Regions from separate parts of the Peribacillus suis genome, predicted to be linked through region 3. Evidence: riboswitches for the same ligand, from Rfam matches in the RefSeq annotation. Region 3 holds a riboswitch; each other region holds the start of a gene.
What was found. Region 3 has a riboswitch for S-adenosylmethionine ahead of AC503W_RS10325 (YezD family protein). Riboswitches for the same ligand answer to the same signal wherever they lie in the genome.
Positions count from the first base shown of each region.

Region 1: it holds a riboswitch for S-adenosylmethionine, as region 3 does, so the genes downstream of both, AC503W_RS11135 (bifunctional homocysteine S-methyltransferase/methylenetetrahydrofolate reductase) here and AC503W_RS10325 (YezD family protein) in region 3, are expected to answer to the same signal.
Region 2: it holds a riboswitch for S-adenosylmethionine, as region 3 does, so the genes downstream of both, AC503W_RS04710 (methionine biosynthesis PLP-dependent protein) here and AC503W_RS10325 (YezD family protein) in region 3, are expected to answer to the same signal.

Region 1 covers NZ_CM182019.1:2,294,037-2,304,331, reverse strand. The annotation lists gene ku (non-homologous end joining protein Ku) at 1-471, shown strand, start outside; gene AC503W_RS11145 (phosphatase PAP2 family protein) at 562-1,236, shown strand; gene AC503W_RS11140 (MOSC domain-containing protein) at 1,721-2,362, shown strand; SAM riboswitch class I at 2,474-2,572, shown strand; gene AC503W_RS11135 (bifunctional homocysteine S-methyltransferase/methylenetetrahydrofolate reductase) at 2,679-4,526, shown strand; gene metH (methionine synthase) at 4,519-7,968, shown strand; gene AC503W_RS11125 (polysaccharide deacetylase family protein) at 8,176-8,934, shown strand; gene AC503W_RS11120 (dioxygenase family protein) at 9,019-9,789, shown strand; gene AC503W_RS11115 (2-oxoglutarate dehydrogenase E1 component) at 10,143-10,295, shown strand, end outside.
Region 2 covers NZ_CM182019.1:954,993-965,287, forward strand. The annotation lists gene AC503W_RS04700 (ABC transporter ATP-binding protein) at 1-941, shown strand, start outside; gene metC (cystathionine beta-lyase) at 1,101-2,282, opposite strand; gene AC503W_RS04710 (methionine biosynthesis PLP-dependent protein) at 2,279-3,391, opposite strand; SAM riboswitch class I at 3,476-3,590, opposite strand; gene fumC (class II fumarate hydratase) at 3,910-5,292, shown strand; gene AC503W_RS04720 (hypothetical protein) at 5,400-5,642, shown strand; gene AC503W_RS04725 (MFS transporter) at 5,869-7,065, shown strand; gene AC503W_RS04730 (hypothetical protein) at 7,123-7,290, shown strand; gene AC503W_RS04735 (hypothetical protein) at 7,304-7,714, shown strand; gene AC503W_RS04740 (ABC transporter ATP-binding protein) at 7,783-8,925, opposite strand; gene AC503W_RS04745 (PucR family transcriptional regulator) at 9,025-9,924, opposite strand; gene AC503W_RS04750 (MetQ/NlpA family ABC transporter substrate-binding protein) at 10,056-10,295, opposite strand, start outside.
Region 3 covers NZ_CM182019.1:2,118,091-2,128,385, reverse strand. The annotation lists gene pdxR (MocR-like pyridoxine biosynthesis transcription factor PdxR) at 1-1,310, opposite strand, end outside; gene pdxS (pyridoxal 5'-phosphate synthase lyase subunit PdxS) at 1,442-2,329, shown strand; gene pdxT (pyridoxal 5'-phosphate synthase glutaminase subunit PdxT) at 2,332-2,925, shown strand; gene ssuE (NADPH-dependent FMN reductase) at 3,115-3,651, shown strand; SAM riboswitch class I at 3,892-3,999, shown strand; gene AC503W_RS10325 (YezD family protein) at 4,168-4,284, shown strand; gene AC503W_RS10320 (phosphoadenylyl-sulfate reductase) at 4,452-5,156, shown strand; gene sat (sulfate adenylyltransferase) at 5,184-6,332, shown strand; gene cysC (adenylyl-sulfate kinase) at 6,362-6,961, shown strand; gene AC503W_RS10305 (nitrite/sulfite reductase) at 6,978-8,606, shown strand; gene AC503W_RS10300 (DUF3906 family protein) at 8,621-8,839, shown strand; gene cobA (uroporphyrinogen-III C-methyltransferase) at 8,858-9,634, shown strand; gene AC503W_RS10290 (sirohydrochlorin chelatase) at 9,634-10,295, shown strand, end outside.

The sequences.
Region 1 (10,295 bases), 180 kb from region 3:
CTTTTGAGGGAAGCACTCTTGGAGTCAGGCAAGGTTGGTCTCGCTAAAATCATCATTCGTTCCAAAGAACAAATGGCTATCCTTCGGATCGTGGATAACACATTGTTGATGGAAACCATTCATTACCCTGATGAGGTTCGTTCTGCAACCGACGTTCCTAATATTCCTGCTAATGATGCCATTGCAAAAAAAGAAATCGATACGGCCATATTATTAATTGATCAGTTGACATCGACGTTTGATCCGACTAAATACAAAGATGATTATCGAACAGCTTTGCTTGAATTGATTGAATCAAAGAAAACTGGCGAGAAAACCATTACAGCAAAATCTAAAGAACCCGTGGCCAATAATGTGACGGATTTAATGGCAGCTTTACAAGCGTCCATTGACAGGACGAAGCCGGAGAAAATGGTTGTAAAGAAAAAGACGACACGCAAAAGAGCGGAGCCTAAAAAGAAACAAGCGTAAAAAAAGCCTGAGCGAAGTCATATCGCTTAGGCTTTTTTTGTTTTATCCTAGAGGTAGTGTGGTAAATGAGGGAAAAGGTGGTGTCCGAGAATGCATAACTTTTTTAGCATACATATTTCAAAAAAACTTCTTTATATTGCCATGATGGCTGGTTTAATCCTAGTTTATTTTTTCATTTTTATTGAAATTGTGGAAGAACTGAAGGAAGGGGAGTTAATCGAATTTGATAAAATCCTTATCAATTTCATCCAAGTGCCCTTTAGTGAACAATTTATCAGCTTTGTGACTACGCTCACATTTTTTGGGTCGGTGACATGGATAGTCGTACTAATTGGTATATTTGCCTTGATTTTGGCCTTATACAGAAGAAAACAGCTTGCTTTATACTTAATAATCACTTCAGCAATGGGTGGGGTATTTAATTGGGGGCTAAAATATCTTTTTCAAAGGGAAAGACCCGATATCGCTCCATTATTATCCGTTTCCGGATATAGTTTTCCTAGTGGTCACTCTATGGCTTCGGTTATCGTTTACGGAAGCATTGCAGTTGTATGTTTACGAATCGTCAAAAGTAAATATATGAACGGCATTATATGGTTTTTGGCTTTTTTGGCTTCATTGGTCATTGGATGGAGCCGCATTTATCTAGGGGTGCATTACCCGAGCGATGTTGTGGCAGGTTTTGTTGCCGGAGCTGCTTGGCTAACGATATCGGCATGGCTGTTACGATACCTGGAATACAAGGGGCGAAAAAATAGAAGCTAAGGGGAAAATGAAGGCATAAGAAAATCACCAAAATTATCAAAAAAGTGGTGCACTGTGAGGAAAGTAATGATCGCACCTATAAATTTTCATTAAAAGAAGATCTCCTGTTCAATTTGGTAGTTACTTGTTAGGTATAAATAATTAGTAAGGATACAGTTTTCCACCCTTTTTAAAAGGAGACAAAAAAATTCGCCCCCTAAAGAGCGACAATGAGGAAATTAATCGTGAATCAACATATAGGCGACGGATTGTCTTTTTCGACTATATATTGTGTTCGTATTCTATCATAATTAATTTGGAAATAGCAACTAAATTACTAAAACAAAGGGATTATTTTTATATCATTCTCTTTTCACATCGAATTTTATACCTAGTAAAGAGGTTATTGCTTTTTTTTTGGTATAATCAAATAATTGAATAGATTGAATATAAAGAATGTTTCTTTATTGCAATCTGGAAATTTAAAAGAAATGGAAGATGTCCAATGGAAAATCGTAAAATCATGTCTCTTCAAATTGGGATGCCAAAAGAGGAGGAGCTTTCGGGGGTAAAGATCAAAACGGCAATGGATAAGAAGGCCATCGACTATATCACCGTAACAAAATCAGGGATTGATAGGGATGGAGTGGGTAACAGAAAGTTCCATGGAGGGCCTGACCGTGCTCTATGTTTTTATCCCTTTGAGCATTATGATTTATGGAATCGAACATTCAATAAGCAGCTTTCCATCCCTGCATTTGGGGAGAATTTGACGATTGCTGGAATGACTGAACGTCAAACGTTTATAGGCGATATCTATAGCATTGGCGGGACCGTTATTCAGATTACACAGGGGCGTATTCCTTGCTCGACCATCTCCCACTTTAACAAAGAGCCAGAGTTTTTGAAATTGGTGATGGACACTAATCTAACTGGCTATTTTGCTAGGGTTATACAAGAAGGGGTAATTGGCCAACAAGATGATATCGTGTTATTGGATCGGCTTCAAGATAAGGTTACGGTACTTTATGCAACGGATGTCATCCTTCATAAGCGTGATGGGGAGGAGGGGGCAATGTCCTTGCTTTCCATTGAATCCTTGTCGGAAGAATGGGGAGCCTTGCTTTCTAAAAGGATGTATCGTTAAAAAGTCTGAAGAAAATGAAAAAATGATAAATATACTCTTGAAATTATCAGATGATTCATGTAAATTAAATATAAATAAATTTTGAAATGTTTAGAAAATTAAACTTAATAAATCTTATCGAGAGAGGTGAAGGGACTGGCCCGATGAAACCTCAGCAACCAGCCTAGGCAAAGGTGCTAAATCCAGCAAGCAGAGCTTGATAGATGAGGAGAATGTTTCGAAAAAAGCCTTCTTCTTTGAGAAGGTTTTTTTTCTTTACTCTCACACTCATAGAAACTGACAAAAACCATAGTGTTTTTAAGAGAGGGTGTACTAATTGGATTTTCGTAGTGAATTGAAAGAAAGAATGCTAGTTGGAGACGGCGCGATGGGTACGTTGTTGTACTCCTATGGAATCGATCAATGTTATGAGGAAATAAATTGCACCAATCCTGATAAAATTGAGTCTATACATAGGGCCTATTTAGAAGCGGGTGCAGATATTCTGCAAACCAATACATATGGTGCCAATTTCAATAAATTGAAACGGTATGGGCTGGAGGAAGAAGTCAGTCGGATCAATCGCCAAGGAGTCAGCATTGCTAAACAAGTAGCGAAAGGGAAGGCTTATGTTTTTGGTACAATTGGGGCCCAGCGTAGTATACGTAAATCGGATTTAAGTATAGAAGAAATAAAACGGGGTTTTCGAGAACAATTATACAGTTTGCTTCTGGAAGATCCCGATGGAATTCTTCTTGAAACATTCTATGATTTTGAAGAGCTTGAAACGGTACTTCAAATTGCTAAAAAGGAAACGGACCTGCCGATTATTGCAAATGTATCGATGCATGAACTTGGAAATCTTCAAAATGGATTTCATTTGAATGAAGCTTTTCAAAAGCTAGAGTACCTAGGTGCAGATGTGGTTGGGGTGAATTGCCGTCTGGGCCCCCATCATATGATAAGGGCACTGGAAGAAGTGAAATTGCCTATGCAGACGTCGATTGCCATCTATCCTAATGCAAGTCTTCCAGATTATGTGGATGGGAGACTGGTCTATAAAGCGGAACCAGAATATTTCGGTTCAAGTGCACTCGAATTACGAAAACAAGGAGCAACCATTATAGGGGGTTGCTGTGGTACGACACCACTACATATACAAGCTGTGAACGAAATGATTGGCACTTTAGCGCCAGTCAAGGAAAAAATTACGAAAGCTCGACATATAGAAATTATTGAAGTGAATAACCAAAAACAAGAATTAGCTCTTCATGAAAAGGCAAAAACGGATAGAACGATCCTAGTTGAGCTTGATCCACCGAAAAAGTTAGGAATCGAAACGTTTATGGCAGGAGCTGAAGCCTTGAAAAAAGCTGGGGTGGATTCCATTACTTTAGCTGATAATTCACTTGCTTCACCAAGGATATCGAATTCGACCTTAGCCAATTTATTAAAGGCTGAATTAGGGGTGAATCCGATGGTCCATATTACGTGCAGGGACCGAAATCTTATTGGATTGCAATCCCATTTAATGGGGTTGCATACAGTCGGGCTGGATGAAGTTTTAGTTATCACTGGTGATCCTTCTAAGATTGGTGATTTCCCGGGGGCAACGTCTGTCTATGATTTATCTTCATTCGATTTGATAAGTCTGGTTAAGCAATTCAATGAGGGCTACTCCTATTCCGGACAAAGTCTAGGGAAACGGGCTAATTTCAAGATTTCCGCAGCTTTTAATCCAAATGTGAAATATCTCGATAAGGCTGTTCAGAGAATGGAAAAGAAAATCGCTTGCGGTGCTCATTCGTTTTTGACACAGCCAGTTTATTCAGTAGAACAAATAGAAGAAGTCTATCAGGCGACAAAACATTTGGAAACACCGATTTTCATGGGGATAATGCCCCTTACCAGTACGAGGAATGCCGAATTCATCCATAATGAAATACCGGGGATTAAATTACCTGACAGTGTACGGAAAGCAATGGCCTCAGCGGGAGCTGATCCAGTAAAATCAAGGATTGAAGCTATAAATATAGCAAGGGAATTGGTAGACGCAGCCCAAGAGAGGTTCAAGGGAATTTACTTAATAACGCCTTTCTTACGCTATGAAATGACAGCGGAACTTACTACATATATTAAGGATCATGATCGTAAACAAACATCTGAGGTGGCAGGACATGAGTAAAAGGGAAATTAATGTGCAATTACAATCAAAGATTCTTCTTCTTGATGGAGCAATGGGCACCATGATTCAAGCTGAAGATTTAACGGCCGAGGATTTCGGTGGAGAACAATACGAAGGGTGTAATGAGTATTTATCGTTAACCCGTCCTGAAATCATTCAAACCATCCATGAAAAATATTTAGCGGCAGGTGCCGATATTATAGAGACTAATACCTTTGGTGCCACAAGCTTAGTGTTGGAAGAATATCAATTAAGCACGCTTGCATATGAACTTAATAAAGTATCGGCAGAGCTTGCCGTAAAAGCATGTGAAAAATATTCAAGTGATAATTGGCCCAGGTATGTAGCGGGTTCCATGGGACCAACGACAAAAACTTTATCTGTTACAGGTGGAACGACTTTCGATATATTGACCGATTCATATGAGGAACAGGCACTTGGCCTTATAGACGGTGGGGTAGACTTATTACTCGTGGAAACCTGTCAAGATATGCTCAATGTAAAGGCGGCCTTTTCTGGAATTAGATCGGCCATCGCTAAAACTGGCAAGGAAGTACCGATAATGATTTCAGGAACAATCGAGCCGATGGGAACGACGTTAGCCGGTCAGTCCATAGAGGCATTTTATTTATCGGTAGAGCATATGAACCCTCTGGCTGTCGGTTTGAACTGTGCGACAGGCCCAGAGTTTATGATTGACCATATCCGTACTCTAGCAGATCTATCCGACAATGCGATTAGCTGTTATCCAAATGCAGGATTGCCTGATGAGGAGGGGCATTACCATGAATCTCCCACTTCCCTAGCCGAGAAAATGAAACAATTTGCAGAAAAAGGCTGGGTCAATATCATTGGTGGCTGTTGTGGTACCACTCCTGAACACATTAAAGAGCTCTCAAGAGTACTTAAAGATATTCAACCACGGAAATTACCTGAGGCTGCACATGGTCATGCCGTATCTGGCATCGAGCCGCTTATTTATGACGACTCAATGCGACCCCTGTTTGTCGGAGAGCGAACGAATGTCATTGGATCTCGTAAATTCAAGGAATTGATTCGTGCTAAGAAATACGAACCAGCAGCGGAGATTGCCCGGGCACAAGTTAAGAAAGGTGCGCATGTCATTGATATCTGTCTGGCAGACCCTGATGGAGATGAGTTCGGTGACATGAAAGAATTCATTGAAGAGGTCGTCAAAAAGGTTAAGGTCCCTTTAGTCATCGATACAACTGATGAAGACGTTCTTGAACAAGCCTTGAAACATTCCCAAGGGAAGTCCATCATAAACTCAATCAATCTCGAAGATGGTGAAGAAAGGTTTGAAAAAATCGTTCCACTTATTCATCAATACGGTGCGGCTGTCGTAGTAGGAACGATTGATGAAATTGGTATGGCGGTAGACGCCGAACGAAAAATAGAAGTAGCTACTCGCTCAGTGGATTTACTTGTAAACAAATACGGCCTAAAGAAAAGTGACTTGATTTTTGATCCGCTTGTATTTCCAGTCGGTACAGGAGATGAACAATATATTGGCTCCGCATTGGAAACAGTAAAAGGAATTAAAGCAATCAAGGAAAAATTCCCTGAATGTTTGACGATTCTTGGGATTTCAAATGTTTCGTTTGGCTTGCCTTCACGTGGAAGGGAAATATTGAATGCCGTTTTTCTTTATCATTGTACGAAAGCTGGACTAGATTACGCGATTGTGAATACGGAAAAACTCGAACGGTTTGCTTTAATACCAGAAGTGGAAGTGAAGCTTGCTGAAGCACTTTTATTTGATACCTCAACAGAAACACTGGCGACCTTCACTGAATTTTATCGTGGTAAAAAAGCTGAAAAGAAAGATGATGGAATTATTCTTCCATTAGATGAAAGGTTAGGTAACTACATAATCGAGGGTACAAAAGAAGGATTGATCGAGGACTTGAATGAAGCCATAGAGCGTGGTGATGCTCCACTGGAAATCATTAATGGACCATTGATGGATGGAATGAGCGAAGTGGGGCGGTTATTCAATGATAACCAACTTATTGTGGCAGAAGTGCTTCAAAGTGCCGAGGCAATGAAAGCCGCTGTTTCACATCTTGAACCGCTTATGGAAAATTCAGAGGATCATGCTAAAAAAGGCAAAATTCTTTTGGCCACTGTCAAAGGGGATGTCCATGATATCGGTAAAAACCTTGTCGATATCATTCTTTCCAATAATGGTTATGAAGTAGTGGACCTTGGAATTAAGGTTGCACCACAGCAAATCATTGAGGAAGTACGGAAGCATGAACCTACCATTATCGGTTTATCGGGCCTGCTTGTAAAGTCAGCTCAGCAAATGATCTTAACAGCACAGGATTTGAAACAGGCTGGGATTGACACCCCAATTTTGGTGGGTGGTGCCGCATTATCCCGTAAGTTCACCGATTTTAAAATCTCACCCGAATACGATGGGCCTGTTCTATATTCTAAGGATGCGATGGATGGTTTGGCCGTTACGAATATCCTACATGATACGAACAGAAAAATGGTTTACCTAGAGGAACTGAAAAATAAACGTGAAAAGGCAAAAGCCAATGCTGCCATCGCCGCATTAATTGAAAAACCGGAACGTAAGCCAGTAAGTGCGGTTCCACTAAGGAATGTACCGGTTCAAAAACCTCATGATGTCAAAAGGCATATACTAAAAAAATATCCACTCGAAGTCATTCAGCCCTATATCAATAGACAGATGTTGATTGGGCATCATCTGGGTCTAAAAGGGAAGGTGGCTGAATTACTGAAGGAGGGTAACGATAAAGCTATACAATTGAATGATTTGGTTGACGATCTGATTGAATTCCTGAAATCCGAACCTGAATATGGATTAAATGCAGTTTATCAATTTTTCCCCGCCCAAAGTGATGGTGACAAATTAGTGGTATACAATCCCGAGGATCATCAGGAAGTATTGGAAACTTTTGATTTTCCAAGGCAAGATACAAGTCCAAACCTTTGTCTGGCTGATTTTGCGAAGCCTATTTCTTCTGGCGAAATGGACTATGTTGGTTTCTTCCTGGTTACAGCAGGAAGAGGCATTAGAAAGTGGGCTGAAGAGTTCAAGAAAGAGGGAGATTTCTTGAAAAATCATGCCCTACAATCCCTTGCTCTCGAAACCGCTGAAGGATTTGCTGAAAGAATCCATCAAATGATGCGTGACGATTTGGGAATTAGCGATTCTATCGAAATGACCATGAAAGAGAGATTTGCTGCCAAGTATATTGGTCAAAGATTTTCTTTCGGGTATCCAGCCTGCCCGAATCTGGAAGACCAGGAAAAACTCTTCCGCTTATTACAGCCTCAGGATATTGGGGTAGAATTGACTGAAGGTTTCATGATGGAACCGGAGGCATCTGTCTCCGCCATAGTGTTTGCACACCCTGAAGCTAGATATTTTAATGTCGATAGATAAGTAAGACAGCGGTTAAATCCGCTGTCTTATTGATTATGGCGAGTTAATTTCGAGAGCACATTAAGAATAGTATGGTGATAAATTCCTGATACAGAAAGTGAAGTTGTTAAAGACCATAATTCCATGCCTATATTCTAAAAAAAATTGATGCATGAAACCCCTGGTATAGTACACCTTAATGGTAAAAAGCAAGGGGGAGATATAATTATGAAGAAATTATTGCACTTATATACGATAGTATTCTGTTTTTCAATGATCCTAAGTGAAACACTTGCCGGACCCGTACATGCAATAATTCCGGAAGAAATAACTCCGCTCGTCAAAAGTAAAGAAAACCAAAAGACAGTTTATTTAACTTTTGACGACGGGCCTTCTACGAATACAATGGATATCCTGGACATCTTAGACCGGTATCAAGTAAAGGCAACATTTTTTGTTAAAGGTAATGAAGAGCCATATGCAAAAAAATGCTATGAAGAAATAATAGGAAGAGGCCACAAAATTGCCTTACATTCCTATACACATGACTATTCAATCGTGTATCGTTCCACGAATAGTTTTTTTGAGGATTTAAATCGTCTTGAAACGATGTTAGAAAAAGATTATGGAATAAAAAGCCGAATCGTTCGTCTTCCCGGTGGATCACGAAATCGTCTGAGACAACAAGCAAGCACAAAACCAGTCATTAATGGAATACTTCAACAGCTAACGGATAAAGGGTATATATATACAGATTGGAATATAGATTCAACGGATGGAATCAGTCCTACTATAAGCGAACATCAAATCATCACATCCGTGCAAAGAGGCTTGGAAAATCAAAAACAGGCTAATATCCTGCTGCATGATATCAACAGTATGAAAAATACCGTTAAAGCGCTGCCGAAGATAATAGAAATCCTAAAAAAAGAAGGCTATATCTTTGATACGATAGATGAGACAACCCCAAAGGTTCAATTTAATTAGTGAAAGCGAAGCTCAACTATAGTAAATTAAAGGTAATTGGATTTTAATTTAAAGATCATAGTTTGGAAAGGATTTAAAGTTTTTATGATGCCATCGTTGTTTTTATCACATGGAACGCCATTATTAGCCTTAGAAGAGAATAGCTACACCGAGTTTTTAAAAGCTTATACAAAAGAAATTGAGAAGCCAACTGCAATAGTCATTCTGTCAGCCCATTGGGAAAGTGATGAACAGTTGGTTTCAGCTGTCAAGAAGCATGAAATCCTTTATGATTATATCGATTTTCCGGAAGAAATTTACCAGGTATCCTATCCCGCTTCAGGAAATTTGGAGCTTTCCGATAAGATTTTAACCCTGTTGTCACGAGTTGGCATATGGGGGGAGCTTGATGAAAGGCGTCCTCTCGATCATGGGGCATGGGGGCTGTTGCATCTCATGTATCCTAAAGTTGATATACCGATCGTTTCATTATCGATCAGTTCCGATCTACCGTTTGAAAAACAGTATGAAATCGGGAAAATGCTGGGGGCTCTCAAACGGAATAACGTCCTTATAATTGGTAGCGGTGGGATTGTGCATAATTTTAACCAGATTCAGCCAGACCTGCATGTTGCGGAGGGGTGGGCAATCCGTTTTGAAAACTGGGTGGAAGAACAGGTAGAGAAGTGGGATTTGGAATCCTTGTTTGATTATGAAAGAATAGGACCATATAGTTCCGAAGCGGTGCCATTTAAAGGTCACTTCATTCCCTTGATCATTGCGATGGGAGCAGGAGATTCCAATAAAAAGGCAAAAATGTTGCATCGTAGTTTTCAGTATGGAAACTTAAGTTTGACAGCTTGGGAGTTTGCTTGAGTTGAAAGGGTTTTCAATCGTGCGAAATCTAGCTTGTTTGAATTAATATACGAAAATAGAAAAATCTTTTTTTAGAAGAAATAGACTTAAAAAAGATAAAAGGTCTATTTAAGACGAAATAAGACGAATTAAACAGAATAATAGTTTGAAAAAGGGTGTATAAAGAGGTGAAACCCTTGGATATTTCGACAAAAACATGTTAATATAGCATCTGAAAACGTTTTATCCTTTAAAATTTTATTATTCAATGACCAAGTTATTTATTATAAATTATCTATTTGGGGAAATGTTAGAAGAAGGAATTTGGGGATGGATAAAACGAAATTATGAGAAAAATTTGGGGGTTTACAAAAATGACCATCAAGGATGCTAAGGCTTACGACCCATGGAAATCTTTTTCTGGTCCAAACCTTGGGTATGTCATGGAGCAATACGATTTATTTCAAGTTAATCCGGAAGAAGTAGATCCGGAACTGAAAAACTTTTTTGAGGTTGCTGGTCCTCCT
Region 2 (10,295 bases), 1.2 Mb from region 3:
TTACAGCGACCTCAGCCGTTTCACTCGGGATGATGTATGCCATCGTCGACTTGATCAGCCGACTGCTTCATCCGTTACATGGAATCGTCAATCAGTTCGCGAACCTGGAACAGGCATTGGTTGCGGGGGAGAGGGCTTTCAGTCTGTTGGATGAGCCGGGCATTCAGGTCAGCGATCGAAACATTCCCAGATATAAAGGCAATGTGGCATTCGAACATGTATCGTTTGGCTATAAGGAAAATGAATATGTCTTAAAGGACATATCCTTTTCAGCTAGTCAGGGAGAAACGGTCGCATTGGTGGGCCATACTGGTTCAGGGAAAAGTTCCATCATGAATTTACTGTTCCGTTTTTATGACAGCAATGAGGGGACCATTAAGATTGATGGAAAGGATATTTTGGATATCCCCCATCAAACCTTAAGGGAACATATGGGGATCGTCCTTCAGGATCCTTACTTATTCACGGGAACGATTGCTTCCAATATCAGTCTAGGCCAGGAAAGGATCACAAGGGCCACCATAGAAAAAGCGTTAAAGGATGTTGGTGGAGATAAAGTGTTGCGGCATTTGCCATTAGGGCTTGATGAACCGGTGATTGAAAAAGGTGGGACATTGTCCTCGGGACAACGACAGCTGATTTCCTTTGCTCGCGCCCTGGCCTTCGATCCGGCGATTTTGATATTGGACGAAGCAACGGCGAGCATCGATACGGAAACAGAAGCCATCATCCAAGAAGGCATGGAAGTGTTGAAAAAAGGAAGAACGACTTTCATCATCGCGCATCGATTATCCACGATCAAGAATGCCGACCAGATTCTCGTATTGGATAAAGGGCGGATAGTGGAACAGGGGACACACGAAGGGTTGATGGAACAAAAGGGGAAATACTATCAAATGTATGAACTGCAGGCTGGACCTAATAAGGGGATGGCTGGATAGATTCATAATATGTAGGATGAGAAAGAAGAGGGGCATTTGCTCCTCTTCTTTCTCATTTGCTCATATAGATTACATTTCCTTGTAAACAAATTCTCGGTATTTTACAAACTCATTCTTCTTATTCTCGTTATTTAACCAATAGCTCAGTGCTCAATCCGATTATTTAGTAGAAACGGCCTGTCTTTCTGCACTTTTCTTAAGGGCTAAATCAAAGTCCCTGATCAAATCATCAGGATTTTCCAAACCGACGGACAAGCGAAGCAAGCTGTTCGTGATGCCGCGTTTTTCCCTTTCTTCTGCAGGCATGGCCGCATGGGACATTTTAGCCGGGTAAGATAGAATCGATTCGACGGCCCCGAGGCTTACAGCAAACACGGGTAACTCGACATGGTTTACAAACGAGCGAAAAATTTCTTCGCTTTCCAATTCGAATGATAGAACAGCTCCTGCTCCCCTGGCTTGATTTTCCTGGATGCCGTGTTGTGGGTGGTCGGAAAGACCAGGGTAATACACGTTTTTCACTAACGGTTGCTGTTTTAAATATTCCGCAATTCTTTCAGCACCTTTTTGAGAGTGCTCCATCCGGACGGATAGGGTTTTCAGACCTCTCATCACAAGCCAGGCATCCTGAACACCGAGCACCGCTCCAAAAGAGTTTTGGAGGGAACCAAGTCTATCGGCAAGGTCCGGGTCTTTTACGACGGCAAGGCCTGCTACGACATCACTATGTCCAGACAAAAATTTCGTTGCACTGTGCAGGACAATATCGGCCCCGAGGTTTAACGGCTTTTGGAGGGCAGGCGTCAGGAATGTATTGTCTACAAAGCTTAATGCGCCAATGCTTTTGGCGATATCACATACCGCTTTAATATCGGTTACTTTAAGCAAGGGATTGGAAGGCGTTTCAATATAGATTGCTCGCGTATTTGGCTGGATGGCCGCTTTTACACTCTCAAGATCCGTCATATCCACGAAGGTATGTTCGATGTTAAAACGGGTCAGCACGGTTGTTACCATTCGGAATGTGCCTCCATATACATCTTCAGAGATGACGATATGGTCACCGGCAGAAAGCAGGAGGAAAGCCGTTGAAATGGCAGCCATCCCGGATGAAAAAGCGAATCCGCGCGTGCCTTCTTCCAGTTCCGCAATGATATCTTCCAGTGCTTCTCGCGTCGGATTCCCGCTCCGGCTGTAATCGTATTTGCCAAATTGATCAATGTCGGTTTGATGGAAGGTGGAAGCATGCTGAATCGGAACACTCACCCCACCTGTTGTTGGATCGAATTTATGTTGGTTGTGTAGTAATTTGGTTTCAAAACTGAATTCTTGGTTTGTCATCGTATTGCCTCCTTTTTAACTTGAGCAAATGCCTGCTGCAGGTCTTCGATTAAATCTCCGCTGTCCTCGATGCCGACAGAGAATCGAAGGAGTCGATTGCAAACTCCATTTGCCGTTCTAACTTCAAGAGGCATATCGGCATGTGTCTGTGTCGCCGGATACGTGATGAAGCTTTCGACGCCACCAAGGCTTTCGGCAAATGAAATCAATGAAAGGGACTGTAAAAATGGGTTGACCACCGCTTCATCATTGACCCGGAATGAAATCATGCCGCCACGACCTGGATAGAGAACATCCGTTACACTTTCATGTTCCGTCAAATAATCAACGATAACCTTGGCGTTCTTTTCATGACGTTCCATTCTCAGTGCCAAGGTTTTCATCCCGCGCATCAACAACCACGAATCAAATGGGCTCAAGACCGCTCCCATACCATTATGGTGGAAAGCAAGGGACTCACATAACTCGGCGCCTTTTGCCACAATCAAGCCGGCCAACACGTCATTATGGCCACCTAGATATTTCGTTGCACTGTGAATCACGATGTCAGCACCAAGTAAGAGGGGCTGTTGGATGATCGGCGTGTAAAAAGTATTGTCAACAATCAATAGTAAATTGTATTGTTTGGCAAGAGCGGCGACGGCTGGAATGTCCGTTTGCTGCATAAGAGGGTTTGTGGGAGTTTCAATAAAGATGGCCTTTGTTTGAGGGGTGATTGCTTTTTCAATTTCCTCCAGGCAACATGTATTGACATATTCGCATTGTAGCCCCCATTTTTTAAAGCCATGCTCTAATAAACGATATGTACCGCCATATAAATCTTCGCTACTGATCCATGCATCCCCTGATTTGAATAAGGAAAGGATGGTGGCAATGGCAGCCATTCCCGAACTGCATGCATATCCTTGATCGCCATGTTCTAGTTTGGCGATCGATTGCTCCAATAGCTGGCGTGTAGGGTTTCCTGTTCGTGTATAGTCGAATCCTGTTGATTGACCAATTCCTTCGTGACGGAAAGCCGTCGAGAAGTAAACGGGCGGATTGACCGTTCCTGTCGCCGTTTCACTGCGGTTTCCAAGCTGAGCAAGATAGGTTTCTGTTTTGTACATAATTTTCACTGCTCCTTTTAGTTAAATAAAATAAAAAAAGTCTTCTTTAAGAAGAAGACTTGAATAAGTAGGATAGAGTCATTCTTCTTATCTTCCAAGTTACACAAACTTGTGGAATTAGCACCTTTTCATTGGTTTGAAACAAATGAAGGTTGCTGAGGTGTCATAGGGCCATTCCCTCTACCTCTCTCGATAAGAGTTTTGATTATTCAATTTCTTTTGAATTTACTATAAATATAGGATTCTGTCAAGGACATTCCTAATAGACGGTTATTTGGGACTAGCTATTATGGAACATGTATCAGATTTATCATTATAAAATTACGAATTCAACAGAGTAATAGAACCGGATTCAGATTAAACGGACTTTTCTGAAGGAATAGGTCATTTGTGTTCCGTTTTTTTTGCTTTACAATAATAAAGTTTGTACAATATATAGGGGATCATATAAAACGTCATTATTCATTACATATACATATTGTTTCTCAGTGGATAGTGCGAATATAGGAGGAGAACACATGGAATATAGAATCGAACGAGATACAATGGGGGAAGTAAAAGTTCCTGCTGATAAGTACTGGGGTGCACAAACGGAAAGAAGCCGTAATAACTTCAAAATCGGTTATGAAAAAATGCCGATTGAATTAGTTCATGCATTTGCTTACGTAAAACAAGCGGCAGCAAAAGTGAACTTTGAACTTGGCGATCTTTCAGAAGTGAAGAAGGATGCCATCGTTAAAATTTGTGGTGAAATCCTTGAAGGGACGCTTGACGAACATTTCCCACTTGTCGTCTGGCAAACAGGTAGCGGCACACAAAGTAATATGAACGTGAATGAAGTGGTCGCAAACAAAGGGAATAAATGGTTAGAGGGAAAAGGCGAAACTGAGATGCTTCACCCGAATGATGATGTTAACAAAGCGCAAAGCTCTAACGATACATTCCCGACAGCCATGCATATCGCAGCTTATATGGAAGTTGCCGAAAAATTGGTACCGGCCATTAAAGTGCTTCGTGACACATTCGAAGCCAAAGAAAAAGAATTCTGGGATGTCGTGAAAATTGGACGTACCCATCTTCAAGATGCGACACCACTAACTCTTGGCCAAGAAATCTCCGGTTGGAAAGCAATGCTTGATAAAGATTTGGCGATGATCGAAGAAAGTAGCCAAAAATTATTGAACCTTGCATTGGGCGGTACGGCTGTAGGGACTGGAATCAATACGAAAAAAGAATTCCCGGCACTTTCTGCTAAACAAATCGCAGCGGATACAGGACATTCATTTGTCACATCGGATAATAAGTTCCATGCTTTAACAAGCCATAACGAAATTGTTTATGCACACGGTGCTCTTAAAGCGTTGGCTGCTGATTTAATGAAGATTGCCAATGATGTTAGATGGCTGGCAAGTGGCCCAAGAAGCGGAATCGGTGAAATCGCCATTCCTGAAAATGAGCCAGGCAGCTCCATCATGCCAGGTAAAGTGAATCCGACCCAATGTGAAGCAATGACAATGATTGCGACACAAGTTGTCGGAAATGATGCTACAATCGGTTTTGCAGCAAGCCAAGGGAACTTTGAATTGAACGTTTTCAAACCGGTCATCATATACAACTTCCTGCAAACCGTTAAATTATTGACTGATGGCATTCATTCCTTCAATGATAACTGTGCGGTAGGAATTACAGCGAATGAAGATAAGATCAAAGAAAATGTTGATCGTTCTCTTATGCTCGTAACGGCATTGAACCCACATATCGGGTATGAAAAAGCGGCTAAAATTGCGAAAACTGCATTCAAAGACAACTCCACTTTGAAAGAAGCGGCGTTGAAACTTGAATTCCTAACGGAAGATGAATTCAAAGCATGGGTTGACCCTGCTAACATGGTCAATAAATAATCAACAGGTAAGCATCCTTCCTCGCATGTAGGGAGGATGTTTTAATGTGTTAAAATGATGGAATAAACGAATACTTAAACTAGATAAATCGAACAGGAGGAATGGTCATGTCTTTATGTCCACTATGCAATGGTCTTAGAAAAATGCATTTGGAATGCCCTAAATGCAGCAGTGACCTTGAAGATCAAGGGAAATTGATGGATTATGCCGATGATTACAGTGCTTATATGGATATTGATACATTGAAAAAAAATGACGGTTTTCCCGAATCCCTTCAAAAGGGACAATGCCCGCATATTATGAAGTGCCCCAACTGCGGACACGATGAAGTGATTTTGGTACAGGAATAGAGTTCTTGAATAATAGGGTGAGATCTAAGAATAATTAATGATCGAGACTTTTTCATAAAAATGAGAAGTCTCTTTTTTATGTGGATCATTTTTTCATGAAAAGGAGGTTACCTAAACTTGGATTTGGAAATTCATAGTGGAAAAATAGAGGGATAGTGGGCTTGTCTCGCCGTATAATGTTATGGTAGTGAGTTATTCGTCGAGAATGGAAAGTAGGGTGGTATCCTTGGCAATGCTCTTATTGGTTATGATTTACTTGGCTTTCATAAGCCTGGGTCTTCCAGATTCCTTACTGGGTGCTGCCTGGCCGGTCATGCAGTCTGATTATGACCAGCCACTGGAGACTGCGGGCTTACTTTATATGATTGTTGCAGCAGGGACCATTTTCTCAAGCCTGGCTAGCGGCTGGCTAAATAAACGACTGGGGACGGGAAAGGTCACGTGTATAAGTGTGGCCCTGACAGCGGTGGCCTTATTTGGCATTGCCTATTCTCCCTCTCTGGATTGGCTTATTATCTGTGCGATCCCTTTGGGGCTGGGTGCAGGAGCTATCGACGCTGCGCTGAATAACTACGTGGCGTTGCATTATAAAGCCCATCATATGAACTGGCTTCATTGCTTTTGGGGAGTGGGGGCAAGCATAGGACCCATCATGATGTCTTATTATATGGCTAATCAAGGCACATGGAGAGCTGGTTATGTAACCATTTCCTATATCCAGTTCACCCTAGCCCTTTTACTCGTGTTAACCCTTCCATTATGGAAGCTAGTCTCTCGGAGGGTGCCAATCGATGAAGGTAGCACAGTGAATCCGGATTACTTGGAAGAACGGGTATCCAAGGAAAGGCCGCTTAAAATCAAAGGAGTCAAGTATGCATTGTTCACGTTCTTTTTCTATTGCGGCGTTGAATCAACGTTAGGACTGTGGGGAAGCAGCTATCTTGTGAATAGCAAGGGAATGTCAGCTGCTTTGGCCGCTCAAGGAGTCTCTTTTTTCTATACGGGTATTATGCTAGGACGGCTTATAACAGGATTTATACTTTTGAAGGTCACCAACCATCAGCTGATGATCCGATTGGGACAGATTGCAGCACTTATTGGGACGGTACTCCTTATCCTGCCCTTGCCGGTTACGATGTCGCTTGTCGGTTTTATTATAGTCGGATTGGGCTTGGCCCCCATTTATCCTTGCATGATTCATGAGACCCCCGCCAGGTTCGGTAAAACCCATTCACCGTCCATCATAGGATATCAAATGGCTGTGGCATACACGGGGACCACCCTTTTGCCGCCCTTTCTAGGGTTAATTGCTTCGTACACTACGCTTGATGTATTTCCGTACTTTACTCTGGCTTATGTGATGGCCATGCTGTTCGGATCTGAAAAGTTGAATGGAATGTTGAAGAAGCGTTGGGCTAATTAAGATCCCTACTTTGGATGGGAGGACTACCTTATGAATCGTTATGAGTGATGAACATGAATGCCATATTATAAAGTCTTATTGCTTCGTGGTAGGCAGGCGATTAGACGCAGGATGATGAAGCTGAAAAAAGAAACGTGGAGCGGGTCGATAGAAGTGGATGAGGTAAGTTTTTGGAATAGAATAGTGCGGCGGATCGTCCATATATCGAGGAAAAGAGGAGTATAAAGGAGCATGTAATGTGAGTTTAGCGAGCTATATTGGGTGTAACGTGGAACTCCTTCCTTGTGAAGATGGGGAGCATAACGCCTTAATTCAGATTGGAGATTGTTTTTCAAGTAAGTACGACAAACAACATGTGAAAAAGTATCAATTCACGGCACAGTTTGTTTATGAAGTGTCATCCGACTGGGGAATTGAAATTTCAAAAGATATGAGTCCAAGCCAGTGTTTTGAATCAAAAAAGAAGCTTACAGCATTATGCGAAATGATGAATGACTATCTTGAAAAAGATGAGTATTTCGAATTGTATAGTTGCTGGGTAGGGGAGGAGAAAGAAAAACGAGTAGGTGAGTTAACGTTAAAAATGGATACTTTGAATGTTGATTCGATTGAAATGCCTGAAAAGACATTGGTTCGATTTGAGAAATAAGTTGAGGGAAGCCTTGGTCGATAAGGCTTCCCTCAGTTGTATGCAAATCAAAATCAAAAAGTAATTACTTAAGCCATCTTCGTTTGCTGGTTGCCTTCCATTTCTGATTCTTCGTCAAAAATGCGTTGCTCGGACTCTTTATCGAAGAAATGGGTTTTATTCATATCAAGGGCCAGGTCAATGGCATCACCAGCCTGGATGATATGTTTGGCATCCACCCGGGCAACAAAGTCCTGTCCTGCGAATGTCGAATAAAGCATGATTTCGGCACCCATTAGCTCGGCCACATCGACTTGAGCCGTGAAAGTTGAAGTAGGCGATGCGGAAATGAACGTTTCTTCGTTATGGAAATCTTCAGGCCGGATGCCAAGAATGATGTCTTTTCCGATATAGCCTTGATTACGAAGCGTATCCAATTTGAAAGGGGGCACCTCAAGTGTTTGCTCCCCAATTTGAATGAATCCATCCTGCAAGGTACCCGTAAAGAAGTTCATGGCAGGTGAGCCGATGAATCCGCCTACGAAGACATTTACAGGCTTTTCATAGACATCTTTCGGTGCGCCCACTTGCTGGATGATGCCATCCTTCATGACTACAAGCCGTGTGGCCATGGTCATGGCTTCTGTTTGGTCATGGGTGACATAAATCGTTGTTGTATTGATCCGTTTGTGCAGTTTAGCGATTTCTGCGCGCATTTGTACCCGAAGTTTTGCATCAAGGTTGGAAAGGGGCTCATCCATCAAGAAGACTTTGGCATCCCGGACAATGGCCCTTCCAAGTGCCACACGCTGGCGCTGCCCGCCAGAAAGGGCTTTAGGCTTCCGTTGTAAGAAGTCTTCAAGTCCAAGGATCTTGGCAGCATCATGGACGCGTTGCTTGATTTCCTTCTTCGGCGTTTTCCTTAGCTTCAGTCCAAAAGCCATATTGTCATAGACGGTCATATGAGGATATAAAGCGTAGTTCTGGAAAACCATCGCAATGTCCCGATCTTTTGGAGGCACATCATTGACCCGCTTGCCATCTATAAAAAGATCCCCTTGGGAGATGTCCTCAAGGCCGGCAATCATCCTTAAAGTGGTCGACTTTCCACACCCCGAGGGTCCGACGAAAACAATGAATTCCTTATCGGCCACGCTAAGGTTGAAGTCTTTAACGGCTGTCACCTTATTATCATAAATCTTGAAGATATGATCCAATACTAACTCTGCCATGAACTATTCCTCCTCTTAAACTCCTAAATTCGTAATGATATTTATAGTCTACTCTATCAATGCTGAAATAAATATGGGCACACTGCACAAAAGGGATAATTATCCTTTTTGCTCATTTAAGAGAATGAGGAGGTAGGCAGCCAAAGCATGCGGGAAATTCCGTACATCCAGTCCTGTTTTTTCAGCGAATTTATCTATCCTGTATTGCAGGCTGTTCCGATGGATATAAAGTTGTTTAGCTGCCGATGAGGCGTTGGAATTACATTCGATATACGTTTTAACCGTTTTGATCAATTCATAATCCTGCCGCATCTTGCCAAGCAATTCATTGATGTACCATCTTTTATCCATGTCAGTACAGGCATTCATGAGTGCGTAGGGGATAATATTGGGTAATTCCGTCACCTTAACATCGGATAGATGGAGCAAAGAAAGTGTGAAACATTTTCTCTCTTGTATCAGATGGTGATGAAGATCCTCATCGACAGGGTGAAATCGACCGGCATAGACCCTGATCTTCACGTAAAAGTCACTCTCGAGTGTGGATGAGATGGCGAGAAAATCATGCGTCGATAAGGGTTCATCCATGTCTGATTCAATTAAGGTTCCCGCCGTTCCATTCTCCCAGACCAGGATGGAATCGGATGGTACGAATGAGAGAATCGCTTCCTCGAAATGATCGTGTGAAAAATCCCCATGGGCAAGGTTAAAGTAGGTGAACCGGACATTCTCCCAGTTCGTTAGGGGCTGGGAGGCACGCGGCCCAAATAAAAAATCATTCCAAGTAGTTTGGGTAGTGGAGGTGTTTGGACTTTGGAGTGATGGAGTGTCAAAGAGTAGCGTAAGCAAACGGATTTCCTCCGCCGATATGTCTGAGCGGGGAATGCCAATTGTATGGCCGAATGGATCTTCCAACCAGAAATATGCCGAGATGTCCTGTGCATCTTTTTTATCTGAAAGGGAGTTCGGGAATGTATGTTTAAGCTTATTAAGCATCATGTTCACCTTCTTTCCATTCCATTATATCCAAAAAGGGCAAAGCGGAAAAGAAAACAATGACTGCGTTCATAGGTATTGTTAATCAGTAAAGGCCTGCCCCAGACAGGAGCAGACCCATACTTGCTGTTTCCTTATTTCATCCAATCAGGTTTACCGAAGCCTTGGAACTTGTCATCAATCACCTTTTCAAATTCGGCACTTTCTACAACTGATTTGATATCTTTTGCAAATTGGGCGTCTTTATCCTTAGTGTTTACAGCCACGACATTGCGATACGTATCTGGCATGTTTTCTAAAGCAAGAGCATCTTGAAGGTCCATTTTGGCGGCAATCGCAAAATTACCAGGAACGGCCGATAGGTCAACACTGTC
Region 3 (10,295 bases):
GGACTTTCTTTCTTATGTTGAATGCTATAGGAAGATAGTCCGTAAATCTTAATATTAGCATTTGAAGCTCTTAGGATAAGATCCTCTTCATTCATACCATTTTTAACGATGAGGACGATGTGAAGTCCTGATCGCTCGCCAATTATCGTTATCTGCTGATGATGGGGTTTAAATAGTTCCAAAACCTTTTCCAACTTTCTACGATAAACTTTTCTCATTCGGTTTAAATGTTTCTCGAAATCTCCTTCTCTCATAAACTGTGTCAAAATATGTTGATCGATTCGGGAGACAGTTGAATGGTAAAAAGATAATTCCTCTTTATGTTTTTCTAGTAAAGCGAGAGGCAAAACCATATAGCTGACCCTAATAGAAGGAATCAATGATTTAGAAAATGATCCTAAATAAATCACTTTATCACCAGCATCCAAACTTTGTAGAGAGGGAATCGTTTTTCCACTATAACGAAATTCACTATCATAATCGTCTTCAATGATATAGCGGTTTTCCGTCTCTTGAGCCCAGTTCAACAAGCGACTACGTCGGTTAACGGACAAAACCGTTCCATAGGGAAAGTGATGAGAAGGGGTTATATAAAGGACGTCAATATTGGATTGATCGATTCTATCCACCTTCACGCCTTCTTCATCCACTTCTAGTGGATACACATCATTTGGATAGCCTTTCAGAAGCCGCAAAATTAAATGGTATCCGGGGTCTTCGACACCATATACTGTTTTTTTATCAAACAGTAGTATCAGCTGTTGCAGTATAATCTCCAGCCCTGCACCGATAATGATTTGCTCGGGCACACACCGGACTCCGCGAGAATGGTACAGGTAATGGGCAATTTCACAACGTAACTCATATTCGCCTTGAGGGTCTCCTAGTAAAAGGAGTTCTTGATTTGATATGTCTATAGTGTTTTTTGTATATTTACGCCATTTTTCAAAAGGAAAGTTTTCTGTATCTATCTGGCTGGGGTGAAAATGAAACAGGAAATCATTCTTGTTATTGACCGTCTTTTCGACTGGGGCATTCACAGGTTGTGTGTATTCCAAATCCTCGGAAGTTTGAATGTAATACCCTTTTCGTGGGATGACTTCAACATAGCCTTCAGCACATAATTGCTCATATGCTGTCTCGACAGTATTTTGACTGATGTGGAGAAATTCGGCTAGTTTCCGTTTTGAAGGCAACTTTGTACCAAAAGGGAGCCGCCCATTTACAATTTCCGTTTTTATGTGTGAATATAACTGTTCATATAATGGCACTTCATCCATACGGTTTAAATTACATGCTAGCATATCCATTTTTTTACCGCCCTTTTCGTGGTTTCTATCTGACCCTATCATTTTCATTAAAACTGACACTTTCAATGTGGTCAACTATTTCTTATACTAATGAACAAATCTTAATTATGCAAATATTAGGGGGAAGAAGAATGGAAAAGCTTGTAGGAACCGATACAGTTAAAAGAGGAATGGCGCAGATGCAAAAGGGTGGCGTAATCATGGATGTCATAAATGCAGAGCAAGCAAGAATTGCTGAAGCGGCGGGGGCGGTGGCTGTCATGGCTCTTGAGAGGGTACCATCAGATATTCGTGCTGCAGGCGGTGTGGCAAGGATGGCCGACCCAAGGATCGTGGAGGAAGTGATGAAAGCTGTTTCGATCCCAGTGATGGCTAAAGCAAGGATCGGTCATATTGTGGAAGCGAGAATCTTGGAATCCATGGGAGTGGATTACATTGATGAAAGTGAAGTACTGACTCCGGCCGATGAAGAATATCATATTTTGAAAAGCGATTATATAGTACCTTTTGTATGTGGTTGCCGGGATTTAGGGGAAGCCTCCCGACGTATCGGCGAAGGGGCCTCGATGCTTCGGACGAAGGGAGAACCTGGGACAGGGAACATTGTGGAAGCTGTACGGCATATGAGAAAAGTTCAATCTCAAATTCGTAAAGTATGCATGCTGAGCGAGGATGAATTAATGACTGAAGCAAAAAGTATTGGTGCTTCTTATGAAGTTCTGAAGGAAATCCGGCGCACAGGGAAATTACCTGTAGTAAACTTTGCAGCAGGTGGAATTGCGACTCCTGCAGATGCCGCCCTGATGATGGAACTTGGGGCAGACGGTGTATTTGTGGGCTCAGGAATCTTCAAATCGGAAAATCCCGATAAATTCGCTGCTGCCATCGTACAAGCAACTACATACTTCACCGATTATGATTTAATAGGCAAGTTGTCTAAAGAATTGGGAAGCGCGATGAAAGGAATTGATATTTCTAAGTTGGCCCCAGCTGAGAGAATGCAGGAGCGTGGATGGTAAACATGGTAACCATAGGTGTTTTAGGTTTGCAGGGTGCTGTAGATGAACATATGAACCAAATCAAGGAAGCCGGTGAGCATGCGATATTAGTTAAGAACCCAGAACAGTTAAAGGATATCGATGGCCTAATCATTCCGGGTGGAGAAAGCACCACTATGAGAAAACTAATGGACCATTATGGTTTCATGGAGCCGATTACGGCATTTTTCGAACAAAAAAAACCGATTTTCGGTACTTGCGCAGGGATGGTATTAGTGGCAAAGGAAATGGTTAGTTTGGAACATCCCCATCTTGGTTTTATCAATATTACAGTGAATAGAAATGGTTTTGGTCGTCAGAGGGAAAGTTTTCAAGCACCCCTTATAGTTAAAGGAATGGAAGAACCTTTCATGGGTGTCTTTATCAGAGCACCTTTTGCCGTTGGCGTAGGTGAAGATGTGGAGATATTAGCAAATTATGACGGGAAAGTAGTGGCGGCTAGACAAGAACAGGTTCTTGTCAGTTCGTTTCATCCAGAACTGACCGGTGATCAACGATTTATACAACTTTTTTTAAAAATGGTGAAAGACTCAATCAATAGAGTTGAAAAGCTCTAAAAATCCTGCCCTAACGGGGCAGGATTTTTAGTCAATGGCATAATACGATTCTTATTAGTGTTTCAAAAATATAAATTCCAATTAAGTTACTTGACTTTTATTTTTCTGATAATTAAGATAATTAATTGAAGTTGCTTAACTGGAAAGGACCCAGATCCTTTGCAGATTTTACATACAGGAGGAATAGATATGAGCGAAATTATAATTTTATCAGGCAGCCCTGCTATACCATCAAGAACAGATATTTCATTAAAATATATCCAAACGTTGGTGGAAAAAGAAGGATTTACAACGAACTATCATTCTATTACCGAGTTTTCTGCAAACGACTTATTCCAAGGTCGTTATGATAGCGAGGATATTCTAAGACTTTCAGAAAAGATTAAGCAAGCTAATGGTATCATTATTGGTTCACCTGTCTATAAGGCATCTTATACAGGAGTGTTGAAAGCTCTAATTGATTTATTACCCGAGGGCGCGTTTAAGGATAAGCCAGTTTTGCCCATAATGGTTGGGGGAAGCAACAGGCATTTATTGGCTATAGATTATGCGCTGAAACCTCTTATATCAATATTAAAAGGGGAACCGATGCAGGGGTTATACTTTGTGGATAAAGAAATCGATAAGCAGAATCCAAAACATCCGATTAAGGAAGTGGAATTACTTGATCGTACAAAGAGTCAAGTAAAGGAATTTGTAGAAGCCATACAAAAAAGAAGAAATTGATGATTTCTTCTTTTTATCTTGACCCTTCCCATCAACGAGTTAAGTTATAGGCTACTTTAAAGGTTTATTCAAGCTTGTTCAGGATGAATGAACCTTTTTTACTGGCTTAACAAATCACTGTAACAAACTTGAACTATTTGTGTATAATAATTGAAGTTAAACCAAAATATTAAACCAAGTTAATTTATATGAAAACTCCATTGACAATGATTTGATATGTGTTAATATTTAAAATAATAAAACTTATCAAGAGCGACGGAGGGATTTGGCCCTTTGAAGTCCAGCAACCTGCATCATGAATGCAAGGTGCTACATCCAACAAAATGTCATCATTTTGGAAGATAAGGTAAATAAGATTACCTTATCAATCTTTCCATCTTGGCATGGAAGGATTTTTCTGATTGATTTTATTAATTTGGGGGAATTCATTTACAAGCTGATCATCTTACGACAAGCTAGTCGACGAGTTTTCTTAAAGGAGGAATAGCCTTGGAAAAGGAAAATCAGCTGGGGGAAATATTTGAAAGGCTGCAAGAAATGCTAAAAACTATGAAATATGGATCCATAACCCTTATCGTTCAGGACGGTAAGGTTATACAAATGGAAAGAAACGAAAAATTGAGAATTAAATAAATGGACTGCTGACTAGAAAACTAGAGGTGGATTTAGCTGATATAAATAGGAAACTATTGGTTAAAGCCGCCTTTTTCATTATAAGAAATGGTGTTTCAAAGGCTTTCAAAGATATCTGCTGTACCATAGGGTGATTCTTAAAAGGGGGTATAGAGTTGGCAGAGCTAGTGGACTATGAAAATATTGATACAGCGACATTACCTTCGTTCCCGGAAGATAGCGATACAAAAGGCGCGTTAGAAGTATTGGAATGGGCAAATTCAGAGTACGGAGATAAACTCATTTATGCCTGTAGTTTTGGGATTGAAGGAATTGTACTGACAGATTTGCTGGCAAAGGTTAATCCTTCCGCCAAAATCGTATTCTTGGATACGGATGTTCATTTCGCTGAGACTTACCAATTAATCGAACAAGTGAAAAATCGTTACCCACGGCTTTCCATTGTAATGAAGAAACCGGAAATGACATTGGAAGAACAAGCCGCTGAATTTGGTGATGAATTATGGCTTCATGACTCAAATCAATGCTGTAACATCCGCAAAATTACGCCGCTCACTGAAGTATTATCAACAGCGACGGCTTGGCTCTCGGGACTGCGCAGGGAGCAATCGGAAACCCGTGCATTGACTGAATATATAAACAAGGACAACAAATTCAAATCTATCAAAATTTGTCCGCTCATTCATTGGACATGGAAAGATGTATGGCGTTATGCGCATAAAAATGGCTTACCATATAATGTGCTTCATGATAATGGATATCCAAGTATTGGCTGTAAAATATGTACAGCACCTGCCATTAATGCTGATGATCTTCGTTCAGGACGATGGCAAGGTGCCCAAAAAACAGAATGCGGATTACATTTATCATAATTATAAAAAATTCAGGGGGAAATCAGCATGACCATTAGCTTGCCGCACGGAGGAACATTAATCAATCGCTTTGAACCAGACTATGATTTAACTAAAATAGAACAATCCGTTGAAATTGATGAAATCTCATTAAGCGACTTGGAACTTATAGGGACTGGAGCATACAGCCCCATTGAGGGATTCTTTTCAAAAGAAGACTATCAAACAGTAGTAAAGGATATGAGGCTTAGCAGCGGGCATGTCTGGAGTATTCCTATTACATTACCACTTTCCGCTGATGTGGCAAACGCTCTTACAATCGGAGAAGAAGTAAAGTTAACTCATGAGGGCCAAACTTATGGAGTCCTTGCCGTTTCCGATATATTTACACCTGATAAGCAAGTGGAGGCAACTTTAGTTTATCAAACGGATGATGAGAATCACCCAGGTGTAAAAAATCTATATAATCGTGGCGATGTATATGTAGGTGGTAAAATCAAGCTTATTAAACGGATCGAGCGTCCATTATTCGAGGATCATTATTTAGACCCAGTTGATACCCGAAAAACATTTGAAGAAAAAGGGTGGAAAACGGTTGTCGGTTTCCAAACAAGAAACCCCGTTCACCGTGCCCATGAATATATTCAAAAAACAGCATTGGAGATAGTGGATGGATTATTCTTAAACCCATTAGTTGGTGCCACGAAGTCCGATGACATTCCTGCTGACGTTCGGATGGAAAGCTATAAAGTATTACTTGAAAAGTATTATCCAAAGGACCGTGTCTCACTTGCGGTATTCCCAGCAGCCATGCGATATGCAGGACCTAGAGAAGCGATTTTTCATGCAATGGTTCGTAAAAACTACGGATGTACTCACTTCATTGTCGGACGCGACCATGCAGGTGTGGGCGATTATTACGGTACGTATGACGCACAAAAGATCTTCGGGAACTTCACTTCTGATGAGTTAGGGATAACATTATTATTCTTTGAACATAGCTTCTATTGTAAAACATGTGGGAATATGGCTTCTGCAAAAACATGTCCGCATGGTAAAGAAGATCACGTCATCCTTTCTGGGACGAAGGTTAGGGAAATGTTACGGAATGGGGAAATTCCACCAGCCACTTTCAGCCGCAAAGAAGTAATCGAAGTATTGATAGAAGGGCTTAAGAAGAACGAGGTATATAACTAATTATTGTAAGTTTTAGAAGGAGGATCCTCATGAGTAAAAGTACTAATGTAACTTGGCATGATGCATCGGTAACGAAGGAACTTAGACGGAAGCAAAACGGTCATGAGAGCACGGTGATATGGTTTACCGGGCTTTCAGGTTCTGGGAAATCAACGATCGCCAATGCTGTTGCAAAAGAGTTGTATAATCGGAATATCCGAAATTATGTTTTGGATGGGGATAATATCCGTCATGGACTTAACAAGGATTTAGGCTTCTCAGAAAAAGATCGCACAGAAAATATTAGACGGATTGGAGAGGTATCCAAGCTCTTCGTGGACAGTGGTCAATTCGTATTAACGGCATTTATATCACCTTTTCGTGCAGATCGTCAAATTGTTCGGGACCTGCTTGGAGAAGGCGAGTTTATTGAAGTGTACATAAAATGTCCACTTGAAGAATGTGAAGTCCGTGATCCAAAAGGTCTTTACGACAAGGCGCGTAAAGGTATCATTAAAAATTTCACTGGAATCGATTCTCCATATGAAGAACCGGAACATCCGGAAATCGTATTGGAATCCAGTCAGTTTAGTGTAGAAGAGTGCGTCGAACAGGTTATAGACTATTTGACAACAAAGAGAGCGATTTAACCTAGGGGGAAAAGAAATGGTGTACGAGAAGATTTGGGCGGACAATCCAGCGCTTGCCAAAAACAAAATGGAAATTCGGAAACTGGAAAAAGATGCTTTGAAGATTTTTGACGATATTCCTCATTACGCGGCAAATGGATTCGACTCCATCCCTAAAGAAGAATGGGATGTGTTCAAATGGGCAGGTCTTTACTTACAACGTCCTAAAGAAGCTGGTTATTGGATGATGCGTGTTGTGATTCCAGGAGGGATTCTCACATACGACCAACAGATCACCCTTGCAAATATTGCTAAGGATTATGGCCACGATGTCTATGACATCACTACACGGCAAGCTATACAATTTCATTGGTTGACGATAGAGCAAGTCCCTGATATATTAAATCGTCTAGATCAGGTAGGATTGACAACAGCGGGTGCTTGCGGAGACATAACACGGAATATTATCGGCAACGCTCTAGCTGGAATCGATCCAGATGAGTTATTCGATACGCGGGAAGTCCTTACGGATGTATTTGAATACTTCAGAATGAATGAAGACTTTTCGAACCTTCCACGTAAATATAAAATGTCAGTCAGTGCTAATATACATAATGCTTCAAACTCCGAAATCAATTGCGTTTCCTTTAATCCGGCAACAAAGGTCATAGATGGGAAAGAAGAAGTCGGCTTTCATGTGAAAGTTGGTGGGGGTCTATCCTCAGTCCCTATGCTGGCACAAGAACTGGATTTATTCGTTTTACCTGAGAAAACGGTAGAAGTGGCTGTAGCGATCACAACGATTTTTCGTGATTTCGGATACCGGGAAAAACGCCACCGTTCACGTTTGAAGTTTCTTGTTGCTGATTGGGGCCCTGAACAATTCACGGAAAAAGTACTGGAATACACTGGGCCGCTACCTGACAAGGGAGAAAGTGCGTTGAAGGAATGGAATGCTGGTTATTTTTACGGCATACATAAACAAAAACAGGAAGGCCTCAACTATGTGGGTGTCAATATTCCAGTTGGTCGACTAACGCCCGAAGAGGTTATCGAGTTCGCCGAAATAGCTAAAAGATATGGAAATGGGGAAATCAGGAATTGTAATTCACAAAACCTGATTATTCCGAATGTATCGGATGGAAATCTGGAAGCCTTAAAACAGGAAACAATCTTTGAAAGATTTCCATACGAGCCCAAGAAATTTCTCGGTTACTCCGTTTCCTGCACAGGTATAGAATATTGTAACCTAGCACTTGTTGAAACGAAAAACAGGATGAAAACCATTGCCGAAACATTGGATAAGGAAATTGATTTAGATGTTCCGGTAAGGCTGCATATGGTTGGCTGCCCTAATAACTGTGGCCAGCGAGCGATTGCTGATATAGGATTACAAGGGATAAAAATGAAAAACCAAGATAAAAAGATGGTTGAGGCTTTCGAAATATACGTGGGCGGAACATTAAATGCTGGCGGAAAATTCAATGAAAAACTAAAAGGAAAAGTGGAAGCGGAACAACTTTATCATGTCTTGAAAGAGCTAATTCTTTATTTTAAAGACAAAAAACTTCCCTCGGAAAGTTTTCTTGAATTTGTTGAACGGGTTGGAACGTCGGAATTACAGAATAAACTGGATAATGTCTTAGCGAGCATGATTGCTGTTTAAAAAGAGGTAAAAAAATGATGAATCTTTATCGCTTTGAAGTTACAATTAAGAATGAATTATGTCATGTCGTCATTGCCGCAGATTCAGATGAAATGGCTTTCCAGCTTGTCGATATCGAGCTGGAAAAACGGTTTTTGAAAATGCCGATGGTTAATGACGTATCATTATATGAAAAGAAACAAATTAAAAATGGAGCAGGTTTCGTTTTAACGAATTTCGAAACAGTACTCTGAGGAAAGGCGGATTGCAAAATGGGGAAAGTATATCTAGTAGGAGCCGGTCCCGGAGATCCAGATTTAATTACAGTAAAAGGGTTAAGATGTATTCAGGAAGCTGATGTTATTTTATATGACCGCCTTGTAAACAAAGAGTTGTTGACTCATGCCAAAGATGGCGTAGAATTGATTAATTGTGGAAAACTGCCGGATTACCATCTCTTGCAACAAGAAACAATCAATCGTTTTCTCGTCAAATATGCAAAAAAGGGTAAGGTGGTCACCCGATTAAAGGGCGGAGATCCCTTTGTGTTCGGTAGAGGCGGAGAGGAAGCGGAGGCTCTTGTCGAAAATGGAATACGCTTTGAAATAGTACCGGGCATTACAGCTGGCATAGCCGCATCGGCCTATGCAGGTATTCCGGTTACCCATAGAGACCATGCATCATCATTTGCCATTGTAACCGGTCATCGTAAAAAGGGTGAAGACGATAACATCAAATGGGAATCGCTTGCTAAAGGCATCGATACATTGGCGATATACATGGGTATTAAGAACCTTCCGTATATTCAAGGAAAACTCTTGGAACATGGGAAAAGCCCAGAGACACCTGTAGCATTAATCCATTGGGGGACATTGGATACACAAAAGACGGCTATCGGTACATTAGGCACTATACTAAAAACTGTCCAAAACGAAGGAATCTCAAATCCCTGTATGATCGTCGTTGGAGAAGTAGTTAACTTAAGTGGGAAAATTAATTGGTTCGAACCAAGGGAAGTCGAAAAGTTATTGGCTAACGAGGCCTTTTAATGGAAGCGATTCTTTACATATGTCATGGTAGTCGCGTTAAAGAGGCTTCCGCGCAAGCTATCGATTTTATTCGAATTTGTATGAAACGACACCCCAATGTTATTCAAGAGTATTGCTTTCTGGAATTGGAAAGCCCGACCATAGAAGAAGCATATGCAGCTTGTGTATACAGGGGAGCAACAAAAATTAAAGCGATCCCGATTCTCTTATTAACTGCTGCGCACGCTAAACATGATATTCCACAGGTTTTACGTAAAATGAAAAACCAATTTCCTGATGTGGAAATGAAATATGGTAGGCCAATAGGGGTCAGTGACAGAATGGTGGATATCTTAGAGGAACGTTTGGTAGAAACAAAAGAAAAGATAACGGAAAATTCACTTGTTTTATTGGTTGGGCGGGGAAGCAGTGATCCTGATGTAAAAAGAGACTTAGGCCATATAGCCAATTCACTTCAAAACAGGATACCAAACACTAGAGTGAAGGACTGTTATTTGACAGCGGCGTCACCAAGCTTTGGAGAAGCACTGTTAAAAGCGAATTCGACTCCTGTAAACCAAATTTTCGTAATCCCTTATCTATTGTTTACTGGTCTTTTAATGCAATCGATGGAAAGGGCAATATCGGAAGTCCAGAGAAACAGCGACAAGAAATTTGTCCT